4 regions of the Pantoea rwandensis genome follow, and region 1 is predicted to be linked to each of the others. Evidence: predicted binding sites of a transcription regulator. Region 1 holds the regulator's gene; each other region holds the start of a gene.
The links. Region 1 encodes PhoB, which activates phosphate uptake and scavenging genes when phosphate is short. Its sites were predicted from a motif close to CTGTCATAAAACTGNCNNAT; they were not measured.
Positions count from the first base shown of each region.

Region 2: the regulator PhoB is predicted to act here: its motif matches at 936-955, upstream of pstS (phosphate ABC transporter substrate-binding protein PstS).
Region 3: the regulator PhoB is predicted to act here: its motif matches at 1,324-1,343, upstream of pitA (inorganic phosphate transporter PitA).
Region 4: the regulator PhoB is predicted to act here: its motif matches at 975-994, upstream of glpT (glycerol-3-phosphate transporter).

Region 1 is NZ_CP009454.1:3,750,200-3,752,405, reverse strand. Features, by position in the region: gene sbcD (exonuclease subunit SbcD) at 1-517, opposite strand, end outside; gene phoB (phosphate response regulator transcription factor PhoB) at 715-1,404, shown strand; gene phoR (phosphate regulon sensor histidine kinase PhoR) at 1,420-2,206, shown strand, end outside.
Region 2 is NZ_CP009454.1:519,470-521,675, forward strand. Features, by position in the region: gene pstS (phosphate ABC transporter substrate-binding protein PstS) at 1-825, opposite strand, end outside; gene glmS (glutamine--fructose-6-phosphate transaminase (isomerizing)) at 1,003-2,206, opposite strand, start outside.
Region 3 is NZ_CP009454.1:785,960-788,165, forward strand. Features, by position in the region: gene pitA (inorganic phosphate transporter PitA) at 1-1,236, opposite strand, end outside; gene LH22_RS03510 (NAD(P)/FAD-dependent oxidoreductase) at 1,480-2,206, shown strand, end outside.
Region 4 is NZ_CP009454.1:307,975-310,180, reverse strand. Features, by position in the region: gene glpT (glycerol-3-phosphate transporter) at 1-830, opposite strand, end outside; gene LH22_RS01345 (carboxylate/amino acid/amine transporter) at 1,264-2,133, shown strand.

The DNA.
Region 1 (2,206 bases):
GCGCCGCGGCATAACATTGCTGATAATGCTGCTCAATCGCTTCCAGCAGTGAGATCTGCTTCTCGCGCCCGGATTGTCCTGCCTGGCTGCGCAGAATGTCGCGCGGGCGTAAATAGGGAATGGCGCACAGCAGCGCGCCCGGCGTGCCATCGCGCTGATGCAGCGTCAGCACCTGTTGTTCGCCCTGCGGCGTGGCGCTGGTGATCACTCGGGTATTTAGACAGGCAAGCAACTCGCGCGATTCATTGAGTGTGGCAACGGAATCATGGTTGCCTGCCAGCACTATCAACTGGCACTGCGTTGATTGCAGCGCTACCACAAAGCGGTTAAACATCTCGCGCGCATAGCTTGGCGGCGAACCGGTATCAAACAGGTCGCCGGCGATGATTAAGGCATCCACCTGATGCAGGGCAATCTGGGCCAGCAACCAGTCGAGAAAGGCCTGATGCTCAGCCGCCCGGCTTTTGCTGTAAAAGAACTGACCGAGATGCCAATCCGCGGTGTGAATGATGCGCATGAATACTCCCTGCTTCGTTAAGCGAACGCGAATTATAACCTCTTCAGATCGCAAAGAAAAAAAAGCGATAATCGTTGTCTCATTTCTGTTTTTTAACTATTTATCATAGGTCGGGTTTTTCATAAAAGTGTCATAAAAGTGACGCATAATGGCGCCGCAAATCCCAGTGACAAGCCGTCACAACAGCAGGAGTTATAATGGCTAAGCGCATTTTGGTTGTGGAAGACGAAGCTCCCATCCGTGAAATGTTATGTTTCGTGCTGGAACAGAATGATTACCAGCCTATTGAGGCAGAAGACTACGACAGCGCGATTGGTAAGCTGATCGAACCCTGGCCGGATCTCATTCTGCTGGACTGGATGTTGCCGGGAGGCAGCGGTATTCAGTTTATTAAACATTTGAAACGTGAAGCCATGACGCGCGACATCCCGGTGATGATGCTGACGGCACGCGGCGAAGAAGAGGATCGCGTACGCGGTCTGGAAGTCGGCGCCGATGACTACATCACCAAGCCTTTCTCACCGAAAGAGCTGATGGCACGTATCAAAGCGGTGATGCGCCGTATTTCACCAATGGCGGTGGAAGAGGTGATTGAGATGCAGGGCCTGAGCCTGGATCCTTCCTCGCATCGCGTGATGTCGGAAAGCACCCCGCTGGAAATGGGACCGACCGAATATAAATTGCTGCACTTCTTTATGACGCACCCGGAGCGTGTTTACAGCCGCGAGCAGCTGCTGAACCACGTATGGGGCACCAACGTTTACGTAGAAGATCGTACTGTTGATGTGCATATCCGTCGTTTACGTAAAGCACTGGAAGTATCTGGCCACGATCGCATGGTTCAAACCGTACGCGGAACAGGGTATCGTTTCTCTGCCCGCTACTAAACGGAGTCTTTTACCGTGCTGGAACGACTCTCCTGGAAGAGATTATTGACTGAGCTGGCGCTGGTCTGTTTGCCCGCGCTGGTGCTTGGTCTGTTGTTCGGTTATCTGCCCTGGCTGCTGTTAATTGCAGTAGCGGGTGTGATGTTTTGGCACTTTAGAAACCTGATGCGTCTGTCGCACTGGCTGTGGGTCGATCGTTCTATGACGCCACCTGCCGGGCGCGGTAGCTGGGAACCGTTGTTCTACGGCTTGTACCAGATGCAACTGCGTAACCGTCGCCGTCGTCGTGAGCTGGGTAACCTGATTAAGCGCTTCCGCAGCGGCGCGGAGTCTCTGCCCGATGCAGTGATTCTGACCACCGAAGAGGGCACCATTTTCTGGTGCAACGGGCTGGCACAACAGCATCTCGGGCTACGCTGGCCGGAAGATAATGGCCAGAACATCCTCAACTTGCTGCGCTATCCTGAGTTTTCCCGCTATATCCGCCAGCGTGATTTTGACAAGCCGCTGACGCTGGTGCTGAACAATCAACATCATATGGAGTTCCGTGTGATGCCCTACAGCGAAGGGCAATGGTTGATGGTGGCGCGCGATGTCACGCAGATGCACCAGTTGGAAGGGGCACGACGTAACTTCTTTGCCAACGTCAGTCATGAACTGCGTACGCCGTTAACGGTGTTGCAGGGCTATCTGGAAATGATGGACGATGCGACGATGAACGAGCGCACGCGCAGTAAGGCGTTGCACACCATGCAGGAGCAGACACGTCGCATGGATAGCCTGGTAAAACAGCTGCTGACCT
Region 2 (2,206 bases), 1.1 Mb from region 1:
CCATGCATCGTTGCCTTTCTGGAAGGTCAGGTCTTGAGCGAAAGACTCGCTCCAGTTTGCGCCTTTGGCTGCGTTAGCAAAGCTGGCTTCGCTTGGTGCAACAGATTTACCGTCAGCATCAACCAGTTTGGTGTAGGTCAGGTTGTTCTGCTTAGCGTACGCATATTCAACGTAGCCAATTGACCCCGGCAGACGCTGTACGAATGCAGCTACGCCGTCGTTACCTTTACCACCCAGACCGGTTGGCCAGTTAACGGTGTTACCTTTACCAATTTTGCTGTTCCAGTCTGCGTTGACTTTAGACAGGTAGCTGGTGAACACGAAAGAAGTACCTGAACCATCAGCACGGCGAACCACGTTGATGTTGGTGTCTGGCAGTTTCACGCCTGGGTTCAGCTTAGTGATCGCCGGGTCGTTCCACTTTTTGATGTTGCCCAGGTAGATATCGCCAACGGTTTTGCCGTCCAGCGTCAGTTCGCCTGATTTCACGCCTGGGATGTTAACGGCCAGCACCACACCACCGATTACGGTAGGGAACTGGAACAGACCATTTTTTTCCAAATCGGCATCAGCCATCGGCGCATCTGACGCACCGAAATCAACGGTTTTAGCGATGATCTGCTTAACGCCGCCTGAAGAACCAATACCCTGATAGTTGATTTTGCTACCGGTGGCTTGCTGGTATTCTGCTGCCCACTTGGCATAAACCGGTGCCGGGAATGTACCGCCAGCGCCAGTCAGGTCGGTGGCTGCAAAAGCAGATACCGCGCTTACTGCGAAGGTGGCGGCGAGGATTCGGGCTACGGATGTACGCATCAGTGTCATGTTCCCTCCAGGGGATTTAAAAAAAATCAGGCTCAATGCCTTTTTAGTAGGAGTCAGTGATTGCTGCTGGAGGGAAAATAGGACAGTTTGATGACAGTGAAATGTACGAAATATGACAGTTATATGACACCGATTAAATTACAAGCGGGCCCCTTGCAGGCCCGCCATTTTTACTGATTATTCAACGGTAACCGATTTTGCCAGGTTACGTGGCTGGTCAACATCTGTCCCTTTAATCAGCGCAACGTGATACGAAAGCAGCTGCAGCGGCACGGTGTAGAAGATCGGTGCAATCACCTCTTCAACGTGTGGCAGTGAGATGATTTTCATGCCCTCGCTGTCGCTGAAACCCGCATCCTGGTCGGCAAACACATACAGCAGACCACCGCGTGCACGCACCTCTTCGATGTTGGATTTCAGCTTCTCCAGCAGCTCGTTATTCGGCGCGACGACGATGACCGGCATATCAGCATTAATCAGCGCCAGCGGGCCGTGTTTCAGCTCTCCGGCGGCGTAGGCTTCAGCATGGATATAGGAGATCTCTTTCAGCTTCAGCGCCCCTTCCATCGCGATCGGATACTGATCGCCACGACCCAGGAACAAAGCATGATGCTTGTCCGAGAAACCTTCGGCCAGGCTTTCAATCACTTTATCCTGCGCCAGCATTTGCTCGATGCGGCTTGGCAGTGCTTGCAGCGCATGCACGATCTCATGCTCTGTTTCCGGCTTCATACCGTGCAGACGGCCCAGTTTCGCCACCAGCATCAGCAACACCGCTAGCTGGGTGGTGAAGGCTTTGGTTGAGGCCACACCAATTTCGGTGCCGGCTTTGGTCATCAGCGCCAGATCGGATTCACGCACCAGCGAAGAGCCGGCAACGTTACAAATGGCCAGCGACCCAAGATAACCCAGTTCTTTTGACAGACGCAGTGCGGCCAGCGTATCGGCGGTTTCACCCGATTGCGACAGGGTGATTAGCAGGCTGTTTTTACGCACAGCGGATTTGCGATAGCGGAATTCGGAGGCGATTTCCACATCGCAAGGAATGTTGGCCAGCGACTCAAACCAGTAGCGCGACACCATCCCGGAGTTATACGAGGTACCGCAGGCGATAATCTGGATGTGCTCAACCTTGCTCAGCAAGGCTTCGGCATTGGCACCCAGTTCGCTGAGATCGATTTGCCCATGATTAAAACGACCGGTAATGGTGTTTTTAATCGCGTTCGGCTGCTCGTAGATCTCTTTCTGCATGTAGTGACGATAGGCACCTTTATCACCGGCATCGTACTGCGCAGTGGATTCGATTTCCGCGCGTTTGGCTGGCTTGCCATCACGATCGATGATGGTGACTTCACGGCGCGTAATCTCAGCGATATCGCCC
Region 3 (2,206 bases), 1.4 Mb from region 1:
TTTCTCACCGATGGTGGTCGCCACGCGACGCCAGCCAATCATGGTGCCAATGCCCAGCGCTAACGCCACGGCCATAATGATCCAGATCGGTGCGTACTCTACGGTGCCCAGCAGATCGCCCTTCAGCTTGTTGAGGAAGCGCTTATCGTCCGGGGTGGTCTCTGGCAGCTTCGCCGCTTTATCGGCCGTGTCCGAGACGCACATCAGCAGGCGACGCATCTGACTGCGCTGATCAACCGTCAGTTGGTCATAGCTGTTCAGATTGGTCAGCAAGAGTTGGGCACGATTAATAGCCTGCAGCGCACGGCTGCTATCGCAATGGAACTCATGCGGACCGCCCACAGATTCTTCCGGCGTTGGCACCGCTGGTGGCGCCATCTGGACGATATGCGTGAGTGAATCGCTATGCTGCTGGTAATACTGCTCCAGATGATTGACCGCATCGCGCGTCCGGGTGATGTCATAACCCGAAGCGTTCATGTTGACCACGAAACCAGCGGGTGCCACACCAATCAGCACGAGCATAATCAAGCCAATGCCTTTCTGACCATCGTTCGCACCGTGAGAGTAGCTCACGCCAATTGCCGAGACGATCAAGGCGATACGCGTCCAAAACGGTGGCTTCTTCTTGCCATCGATCTTTTCACGGTCAGCCGGTGTCATATGGATGCGCGAACGTTTAGGGGTTCCGCTCCAGTAACGACGCAGGATGAAAATCAATGAACCCGCAATCACCAGACCGACAATCGGTGACAGAATCAGAGACAGGAAAATATTGATCACTTTCGGCAGGTTAAGCGCATCAACCACCGAGGTGCCGGTCATCAGTGCATTGGTGAGACCAATACCGATAATCGCGCCGATCAAGGTGTGAGAACTGGATGCCGGCAAGCCCAGATACCAGGTGCCAAGGTTCCAGATAATGGCTGCCAGCAGCATGGAGAACACCATGGCGAGGCCGTGTGCAGAACCTACATTCAGCAGTAAATCCGTTGGCAGCATATGCACGATGGCATAGGCCACGCTTAAACCACCCAGCAAAACGCCTAAGAAGTTGAAAACACCCGCCATCACAACCGCCAATTGCGCCCGCATCGCGCGGGTATAAATGACTGTAGCGACTGCGTTAGCAGTGTCGTGGAAACCGTTGATTGCCTCATAGAACAAGACAAACAGCAGAGCTAATACCAAAAACAGGCCGGTACTGAGGTCAAGACCAGCGAACAGATGTAGCATAAACGTTACGCCATTTTTTGGAGGACATGAACGCGGCGCATTATCGGCGACAACCCGCATGATGTGAAAGGAAAATATAGCCCTTTTTTGTCTTAAAATTGCCACAAACCCGGTCAGATAAGGTAAAAAGACTGAAAAATAAGCGAGTTACAATATGACACATTTACGGCATTTTTTTGACGCTGGCGCGAAATGCCGCAGATCTCTACAATCACCGCCTTTCAATTATGTGGATTAATCACTGTGGACAAGTTTGACGTTATCGTAATAGGTGCAGGCGCTGCCGGCATGTTCTGTGCGGCGCAGGCAGGGCAGTTGGGTCGTCGTGTGCTGTTGCTGGATAACGGCAAAAAGGCGGGACGTAAAATCCTGATGTCCGGAGGTGGCCGCTGTAACTTCACCAATATGTACACCGAACCGGCGGCGTATCTCTCGCATAACCCGCATTTCAGCAAGTCGGCACTGGCGCGTTACACCCAGTGGGACTTCATCGATCTGGTGAATCGCCACAAGATTGCATATCACGAGAAAACCCTTGGCCAACTGTTCTGCGATGATTCGGCGCAGCAGATCGTGGATCTGCTGTTAAAAGAGTGCGAAGACGGACAAGTCACCGTGCGTTTGCGCAGTGAAGTGCTGAGCGTGACGCGTGATGAAAATGGCTACAGGCTACAGTTGAATGGCTCCGAGGTGCAGGCAGAAAAGCTGGTGATCGCGAGTGGGGGATTATCGATGCCGGGGCTCGGGGCAACGCCGTTTGGCTACAAAGTGGCCGAGCAGTTTGGTTTGAAAGTCTTTCCGACGCGCGCTGCACTGGTGCCTTTCACCCTGCATAAGCCGTTGCTGGAGCAGTTAAATACGCTGTCGGGTGTGGCGCTGCCCACCACCATTACGGCGCAGGACGGCACACTGTTTAAAGAAGCGATGCTGTTTACCCATCGCGGCTTGTCGGGTCCGGCGGTGCTGCAAA
Region 4 (2,206 bases), 890 kb from region 1:
GGTGACCAGTCGAGAATGCCGTAACGCAGCAGATAGACAAACACGTTAGCCAGCGCGATATACCATAGCAGCTTATTAGGCAGGATGTACTGCATGAAAATCTGCTTTGCCGTTAACTCCTGCTCGTGGTTGTCGTTGTAATCGGGCGGGTAGTCGTTCTTGTAAGCTTCAATCGGTGGCAGGCCACAAGACTGCGGCGTATCGCGCATCAGGGCAAAGGCAATAATGGCGATGAGGATGGCACCAAACGCCGGCATATAGAGTGCGGCTTTCCAGTCGTTAAACCACGCCATACCCAGCAGGAACAGCAGTGGGGGAATGCCGCCGCCCACGTTATGGGCGCAGTTCCACACCGAGACAATCCCGCCGCGCTCCTTCTGTGACCACCAGTGCACCATGGTGCGCCCGCATGGCGGCCAACCCATACCCTGGAACCAACCGCACAGGAACAGCAGCACAAACATCACCATGATGCTGGAGGTGGCCCACGGCACAAAGCCCATAAAGAGCATCACCGCAGCGGCCAGAATCAGTCCGGCAGGTAAAAAGACGCGTGGATTTGAACGGTCAGAGACGGAACCCATGATGAACTTGGAAAAACCGTAGGCGATGGAGATTCCGGACAGCGCAAAGCCAAGATCGCCACGCGAAAAGCCCTGCTCAACTAAATAGGGCATCGCCAGCGCAAAGTTTTTACGGACCAGGTAATAGGCGGCATAGCCAAAGAAAATGCCGATGAAGATTTGCCAGCGTAGCCGACGATAAAGCGGATCGACACGATCGTCAGCGACTTGCGGCTGATGCGGTGCCGGTTTGAAGATACTCAACATGTATGTGGCCCTCCAGGGCGCGATATTTTTATAAATTCCCAGCAGGTTGGGTCAAAAGCCCTCTGGCGTAACAACAAAACCAAAGTTCCATTTCGCGCAAAGGATAGTGATGGTTGCGCCACGTTACTGTGATGTGTGACACAATTGTTACACTTTGATGACATTAAAGAGCGATATAAACCAAAAAATGTTGGTATTCGCGCATGAAGCGTCGGGGCTTTTGGGTTTGGAAGGGGAATCCGTTGCTGCGTCGAATGACATTCACTGCATCCGCAATCCGCGAGCTGATTTCGGCAGTGGACCTCATCTCAATGAGAGAAGAGGATTCGGCGATTTGTTTGATTTTAATTTGACCACTCGTCAACCAGAAATTTCAGCCCGTCCACGACAGTTTGTTTACACTAGCGCCACTGTTCATTTTGGGATCAATACCGTGCTGTTACTGATCGTTACCACCATTTTGTGGGCTTTTTCCTTTAGTTTGATAGGGGAATACCTTGCGGGCCAGGTTGACTCCTGGTTCTCTGTGTTGATGCGCCTTGGGTTGGCTGCGCTCGTTTTTTTGCCCTTCCTGCGCTGGAAGGGCTATCGCGCCTCAACCATCCTGCTGTACATGCTGGTGGGAATGCTGCAACTCGGCGTCATGTATCTGCTAAGTTTTGAGGCTTATACCTACCTCAGCGTGACAGAATTCCTGTTGTTTACCGTGATGACGCCGCTCTACGTCACGCTGATTTACGATTTGCTCAGCAGACGTCGGCTGCGAATCGGCTATGCCTTCAGCGCGCTGCTGGCGGTAGCCGGTGCGGCCATCATTCGCTATGACAAAGTTAGCGATCATTTCTGGTTCGGTTTGCTGCTGGTGCAGGCGGCAAACATCTGCTTTGCCATCGGTATGGTCGGCTACAAGCGCCTGCAGGAAACCCGCCCAATGCCGCAACACACGGCCTTCTCGTGGTTCTATCTTGGCGCGGTGATCATCGCCATCATTGCGTGGAGCTTGTGGGGTAACCCGAACAAACTGCCGACCACCTCACTGCAGTGGGGCATTCTGGTGTGGCTAGGCGTGGCGGCTTCCGGGCTGGGCTATTTTATGTGGAACTACGGTGCGACGCAGGTCGATGCCGGTACGCTGGGCATCATGAACAACATGCACGTGCCGGCGGGCTTGCTGGTGAACCTGGCGATCTGGCAGGAAAAACCGCACTGGCCGAGCTTTATTGCCGGGGCGATTGTCATTTTCGCTTCGCTATACGTGCACAAGCGTTGGGTGGTGTGGCATGGGTCCAAAAGCGATGCCTAAATGGCCGAGCTGAATGGCTAACAAGCACGTTGCTTTGCTCTGTTATCAAAGCGACGCTAAAAGCTTAAGAGAA